Regions from separate parts of the Streptomyces sp. NBC_00236 genome, predicted to be linked through region 2. Evidence: riboswitches for the same ligand, from Rfam matches in the RefSeq annotation. Region 2 holds a riboswitch; the other holds the start of a gene.
The links. Region 2 has a riboswitch for cyclic di-AMP ahead of OG446_RS02695 (transglycosylase SLT domain-containing protein). Riboswitches for the same ligand answer to the same signal wherever they lie in the genome.
Positions count from the first base shown of each region.

Region 1: it holds a riboswitch for cyclic di-AMP, as region 2 does, so the genes downstream of both, OG446_RS03395 (C40 family peptidase) here and OG446_RS02695 (transglycosylase SLT domain-containing protein) in region 2, are expected to answer to the same signal.

Region 1 is NZ_CP108100.1:792,308-795,528, reverse strand. It holds gene OG446_RS03405 (LysR family transcriptional regulator) at 1-871, opposite strand, end outside; gene OG446_RS03400 (LysE family translocator) at 944-1,591, shown strand; gene OG446_RS03395 (C40 family peptidase) at 1,625-2,098, opposite strand; cyclic di-AMP (ydaO/yuaA leader) riboswitch at 2,102-2,272, opposite strand; gene OG446_RS03390 (hypothetical protein) at 2,601-2,909, opposite strand; gene OG446_RS03385 (ATP-dependent Clp protease proteolytic subunit) at 2,917-3,221, opposite strand, start outside.
Region 2 is NZ_CP108100.1:616,075-619,295, reverse strand. It holds gene OG446_RS02705 (FecCD family ABC transporter permease) at 1-382, shown strand, start outside; gene OG446_RS02700 (ABC transporter ATP-binding protein) at 390-1,223, shown strand; cyclic di-AMP (ydaO/yuaA leader) riboswitch at 1,518-1,703, shown strand; gene OG446_RS02695 (transglycosylase SLT domain-containing protein) at 1,707-2,594, shown strand; gene OG446_RS02690 (esterase) at 2,796-3,221, shown strand, end outside.

The DNA.
Region 1 (3,221 bases), 180 kb from region 2:
GAAGCGTCGCCGCCGCCGGGCTCGTACGGTCCCCTCGATGCACCACCGAGATCGTCCGGCGGAACGAGGCCGGCTCCAGCCGCCGTACGGACAGGGGCGTCGGCGACATGGCGGCGACCATCTCCGGTACCACGGCCACCCCGATGCCCGCACTGACCAGGGCACACACCAGCGCGTAGCCGGGCGACTCGCAGACCACCGCAGGCAGCGCCCCCGCTTCGGCGAGCGCGCTCTCCACTCCGCGGCGCGGCGGGTGCCTGGGCGCGCTGCTGATCAGGGGCCGGCCCGCCAGCTCCGTCACCGGGAGCCGTCCGCTGCCGTCCGCCAGGACCTGGCCGACGGCCGTGATCAGGACCAGTTCCTCGATCAGGACCGGCTCGGTCAGGACACCCGAGGGCGGCGGCGTCACGGGTCCGGGCTCGTAGTCATGGGTCAGCGCCAGATCCACCTCGCCCGCCGCCACGGCGGCCACCCCGCCCGGCGGCTCGTACTCGGTGACGGCCAGCTCCACGTCCGGGTGGGCCCGGCGGAACGCGCTCAGCACCGGAGGCAGCAGATGGATGCCCGCGGTGGTGAAGGTGCCGACCCGCAGGCGCCCGCCGGAGAGCCCGGCGAGGCGGGCCAGTTCGTGACGGGCCTGATCCATCTCGTCGAGAACCCGCCGGGCGCGTCCGGCGAGCAGCTCGCCCGCCGCCGTCAGCCGGGCGCCCCGGTGATGGCGCACCAGCAGCGCAGCCCCCGCCTCCCGCTCCAGCTTGGCCAGCTGCTGGGAGAGCGCCGGGGCGGTGTAGCCCAGGCGTGCGGCGGCCCGGGTGATCGAACCGGCCTCGGCGACCGCCACCAGCGCCGCGAGCCGTGTCGGGTCGTACATTAAGCATTCCTTTTGGCAGACCCAGAAGATTGCAAGTACACGCTAAAGGCTCCAGCGGTCCAGGGTGGACCCATGGACGCACAACTGACCGCCTTCATCGGGGTCGCCACCGCCATGGTCGCGCTGCCCGGCGCGGACTTCACCGTCGTCGTACGCAACGCCCTCGCCTCGCGCACGGCGGGAGTGGCGACCGCGCTCGGGGTCGCCGGGGGCCTCCTCGTCCACACCGTGCTCGCCGTAGCCGGTCTGGCCGCCGTGCTGGTGGCGGTGCCCGTGCTGTTCCGGATCATCCAGCTCCTGGGCGGCGCCTACGTGCTCTATCTGGGGATCTGCGCCCTGTACGCGGCCCGGCGCGGCACCGGGCAGGACGCGGAGGCCGGGCCGGACGAGGCGGACGGCGGGCGGTCGGGCATGGGAACGGGCCGCGCGCTGCGCCAGGGCTTCCTGACCAACGCGCTGAACCCCAAGGCGCCCGTGCTCTTCCTCAGCCTGCTGCCGCAGTTCGTGCCGGCCGGGGCCGCGCCCCTGCCCAGGACGCTGCTGCTCGCCGCGATCGTCGTGGTGCTGGCGCTGATCTGGTTCCCGCTGGTGGCTCTCCTGGTGGACCGCCTCGGCCGGTGGCTGCGCCGGCCGCGCACCGCCCGGGCGATCGAGGGCGGCAGCGGCGCCGCACTCACCGCACTGGGGCTGGTCCTGGTGACGGGCCCGCTGCTGCACTGACGCGGGAGAACGGGCCGGGGCGGGGGAGCGGCCTCAACGGACGCGTCCGTAGTAGACGCTCTTCGTCCAGATCTTCTCCAGGCGGACCACGGCCCCCGTCTTGGGCGAGTGCCAGATCTTGCCGCTGCCCGCGTAGATGCCCACGTGGTAGATGCTGCGGCCGGAGTGGAAGAAGACCAGATCGCCGCGTTGCCGCTTGGACGACGAGATGTGGCGGGTCTTGTTGTACTGCTGCTGGGCCGTGCGGGGGAGCTTCTTCCCGGCCTTCTTGAACGAGTAGAGCGTCAGCCCGGAACAGTCGAAGCGGCTGGGCCCGGTGGCGCCCCAACGGTAGGGCGCCCCCTTCTTCGACGCGGCGATCGTGAGGGCCTTCATCGAATGGCTGGCGGCCTGGGCGTCGGTCACGGCGCCGGGCACGAACAGCGAGCCGCCGACGGCGGCGAGAGTCATTACCGAGGCCGTACCGGCCCGGGCGAGCAGAGACGGGACATGAACCTGCGCAGTCATGCGCAACCCTTCGTCAGCCGCCTGTGAAGGATGACCTGTCGGGTTCGGGCCGGCGAAGTCGCCCGGCCGCAGATGCGGCTTCACCCCGAGGGACGACCGGAAGTCCGGTCGACCCGTTGTGCTGGGTCCTCCACTCCTGCCGATCCACTCCTGTCGACCAGGCATCCGGGCGGCGGCAGGACTCGGCGTCCGCCCGGACCGCCCCGCCGCGGTGGCGGGGGCTTGTCGTCCCAGGGATCTTGACTCACCGAGTGCCGGATTTCCGAGGTGAAACAGCCATATGTGAGGCTCATCACGAATGGACCGTTCGGGTGGCCAGGTGACGTTGCGGCAAACCGTGGGGTCACGGCGACCGGTGCCGCACCAGCGACGGAACGGGAGATTTCACCCATCGTCCACTTCGAAAACGCAAATCGAGTTGTCCCTCGTGCGAAGTAACGTCTACGCCGAACGAGCGAGAAAATTTGGTCCCCGCGTCGGGCGTGTCGGTGCATCGCGCTGATCAACTCGGCGCTTCGGGCGGCACGGTGACCCGCCCGGAGCGCCTTTCGCCGTCGAGAACGCGCAGCGCCCTGGTCAACGTGGCCGCGTGGATCCGGTCTTCGCCCCGCTCGTGCATCAACGTGAGCGCGTCGCGCAGCGTGGCCGCGTACGAGGCCAGCGCCTGGGCGGCGCGCAGGGCGCTGTAGGTGTCGCCACCGTGGGCCGGATTGATCCGGCCCACCTGGTCGATGACTTGCAGATAGCGGTCGATGAACTCGCCCTCCGCGCGGGTCAGGGCGGGCAGGGGCGCGAACTCCGGTGGCTGCATCGCGGATTCACCTCACGGGGTGCGCAGGCAGCGACAGTCCGCGTCGTTGCACGATGTGGTCGACCAGCCCGTAGTCCTTGGCGCCCTCCGCGTCGAGGATCAGATCGCGCTCGGTGTCGGCGGTGATCTGCTCGGCGGGGCGGCCGGTGTGACGGGCCAGCATGCCGGTCAGCGTGTCGCGCATCCGGGCCAGTTCCCGCGCCTCGATCTCCAGATCGGAGGGCTGCCCCTGTACCGGCTCGGTGAGTTCGGGCTGCTGCACCACCACGCGGGCACCCGGCAGTGCATGCCGCCTGCCCGGGGCGCCCGCTG
Region 2 (3,221 bases):
CTCGCTGGCCGCCGGGCACCGGCTGCAACTGCTGCGCTTCGGCGACGAGGTGGCGAGCTCCCTGGGCGTCGACCTGCGACGGGTCCGTACCGTCGCGCTCGCTCTCGCCGTCCTGCTGGCCGGCACGGCGGTCGGCGTCGGCGGACCCATCGCCTTCGTCGCGCTGGCGGCGCCGATCCTCGCCCAGCGGCTGACCGGTCCCACCCGTGTCCCGGTCACCGCGTCGGCGCTGACCGGGGCCGCGCTGATCGCCGCGGCCGATGCGATCGGGCGTGTCGCCGCGCCGGTCGAACTGCCCGTCGGGGTCGTCACCAGCGTCCTCGGCGGCCCCTTCCTCCTGTGGGTACTGCTGCGGCCCGACCCGGCCGCCGGAAAGGCGTGAGCCGCACATGACCGAGCATCCGACCGGTACGAAGGCGGGCCTCGAAGTCCGTGGCCTGCACGCCGGATATCCGGGCCGGCCCGTCGTCGAGAACGTCGACCTCACCGTTCCCGCCGGACACGTCGTCGCGATCGTGGGGCCCAACGGCTGCGGGAAGTCGACCCTGCTGCGGACCGTCGCCCGGCTCCACCGCCCCGAGTCCGGCACGGTCCTGATCGGCGGCACGGACATCTGGAGGACCGGCCGTCGCAGGGCCGCCCACCATGTCGCGCTGCTGCCGCAGTCGCCGCGCGCCCCCGAGGCGGTCACCGTGGCCGGGCTGGTGCGCTACGGCCGCAGCCCGCACCAGGGGCTGCTGCGCCAGTGGTCGCGCGAGGACGAGCGGGCGGTACGCGACGCACTCGACGCGACCGGGACCACCGCGCTGGCCGGGGAGCGCGTCGACCGGCTGTCCGGCGGTCAGCGCCAGCGCTGCTGGCTCGCGATGGTGCTGGCCCAGCAGACCCCGGTGGTCCTGCTCGACGAACCGACCAGCGCCCTCGACCTCGGGCACGCCGTCGAGGTCCTGGAACTCGTCCGCGAGGTCGCGGCCACCGGTCGCACCGTCGTCATGGTCCAGCACGACCTCGTTGCCGCGGCCCGCTACGCCGATCTGCTCGTCGCCATGAAGGGGGGCCGCGTCATCGCCACGGGCGCCCCCCGGGAGACGGTCGACGAGGCGCTGGTGAAGGAGCTGTACGCGCTCGACGCGGACGTACTCGCCGCCCCGGGCGACGGTTCACCGGTCGTGGTGCCGCGCAGTCGTGCCGGCGTGGCCGCGCAGCCGACGTCCATCCCGTAGTGCCCTAATTAGGCGATTGTCCGGAATGGTTGAGAATGCCCCTCCCGTCACGCCTCCGTGAGGCATGGCTTCTCCGGGTGGGCAAATCGCCCGTTTCGGGCGCAGTGGCCAGCGTCACGTTTCCCGCCCCTGACGCGGAACCAGACACTTCGGTTCCCTGGCGCCCCAAGAAAACTGACCCGCCCGGATGTGACCGGCATCGCACATTTCCTTTTATTGATCTTGCGAATCAATTGTGATCAGGAAATCCGGGCTTGTTCCGCCCGGTCTTTCTCGCTTACGGTCACCGTCAATCCGGACGGAACGCCGAATCCTGCCGCCGTCCGGTAACCCGACCACTCACGTACGGCAGGAGCGGGGGACCCAGGTTTGCCGCCGTTCCGGGAATCCGGAGCGGCTAGGGGTGAAGTCGCCATGTGCGGCCGGACATCTCCAGTCCGAACCCGACAGCTCACCTCGCAGGCGGCGGAGAGGAAAAGCGCCATGCCCATCAAGGGTCACCACCGTCGTTCCAAGTCCACCCCCCTGACCCGCGGTCTCATCGCCGTGAGCGCGGGCGGCGCGGTTCTCGCGCTCCCCCTGATCGCGGCCGGATCGGCTTCCGCCGCGCCGGTCCAGTCGGTCGTCGCGGAAAAGGCCGCAGCCCCGGTTTCCGTTGCCGGCAAGGGAATTTCCGTGCAGCACGCCAAGTCCACCACCTATTCCGTGGTCTCCGGCGATTCGCTTTCCAAGATCGCCCGCGGGCATTCCCTCGACGGCGGCTGGGCGCAGCTCTACAAGGACAACCGGAGCGTGGTCGGCGGCAACCCCGACCTGATTCACCCGGGCCTGAAGCTCACCATCGGAGCCAAGTCCACGGCCACCGCCCCCGAGGCCGCGACCAAGAGCGAATTCAAGGCGGAGAACACCTCCGGCAGCGCCTCGCAGCCGTCGGGCGACCGTGCCGAGAGCACCGACCGCGCCGACCGTTCCCAGCGGACGGCGACGCCCGTCGCCGAGGAGACCGCCCAGACCGTCGAGACCGCGCCCGCGCAGAGCGCCACGGCGTACACGGACGACCTCGACGGCTGGATCAAGGAGTCCCTCGCCGTCATGGCCGAGCACGGCATCCCCGGCAGCTACGACAGCATCCACCGCAACATCATGCGCGAGTCCTCGGGCAACCCGCAGATCGTCAACAACTGGGACTCGAACGCCGCCGCGGGCACCCCGTCCAAGGGCCTGCTCCAGGTCATCCAGCCCACGTTCGACGCGTACCACGTGCCCGGCACCTCGCTGGACATCCTGGACCCCGTCGCCAACATCACCGCCGCGTGCAACTACGCCGCCGCGACGTACGGCTCGATCGACAACGTCTTCGGGGCCTACTGATCCACCGCGGTACCGCCCCCGCGCGGAGCCGTGAAAAGGGGTGGAAGGGAGCTGAGCAGCTCCCTTCCACCCCTTTTGCGATGCCGTACAACCCTTGTGCCGCGGAGCCGGTCCAACAGGGCGCCAGGAGGCTGACGGGCTCTTCCCGGCGTCCCCCCCCCCCCGGTCTCGCCCGGTCATCCTTGAACCGAGGAGCCGCACGTGCGCACTTACCGACCGGCCGCCGTTGTCGCGGCCTCACTTCTCCTGATGGCAGGGGCCGCCGCCGTCGCGCCCTCCGCCCACGCCGTCGCCCCCGGCGGAACGCACGCCGACGACGGCGACGCCGACTTCAACGGTGACGGCTACGAGGACGTGCTCATCGGCGCGCCCGGCGGGACCGTCGGCGGCAAGAAGGGCGCGGGGTACGTGACCGTGCAGTACGGCGGGCCGGGCGGCATCAATACCACCCGGGGCACCGTCCTCAGCCAGAACACCACCGGGGTGCCGGGCGGCGCCGAGGCCGGGGACGGTTTCGGCGCCGCGCTGGCCACCGGCGACCTGGACGGGGACGGGTACGGCGACGCCGTCGTGGGCCTCCCGGGCGAGAACGTCGAACCGGTGACCGACGCGGGCGGCGCCGTCGTC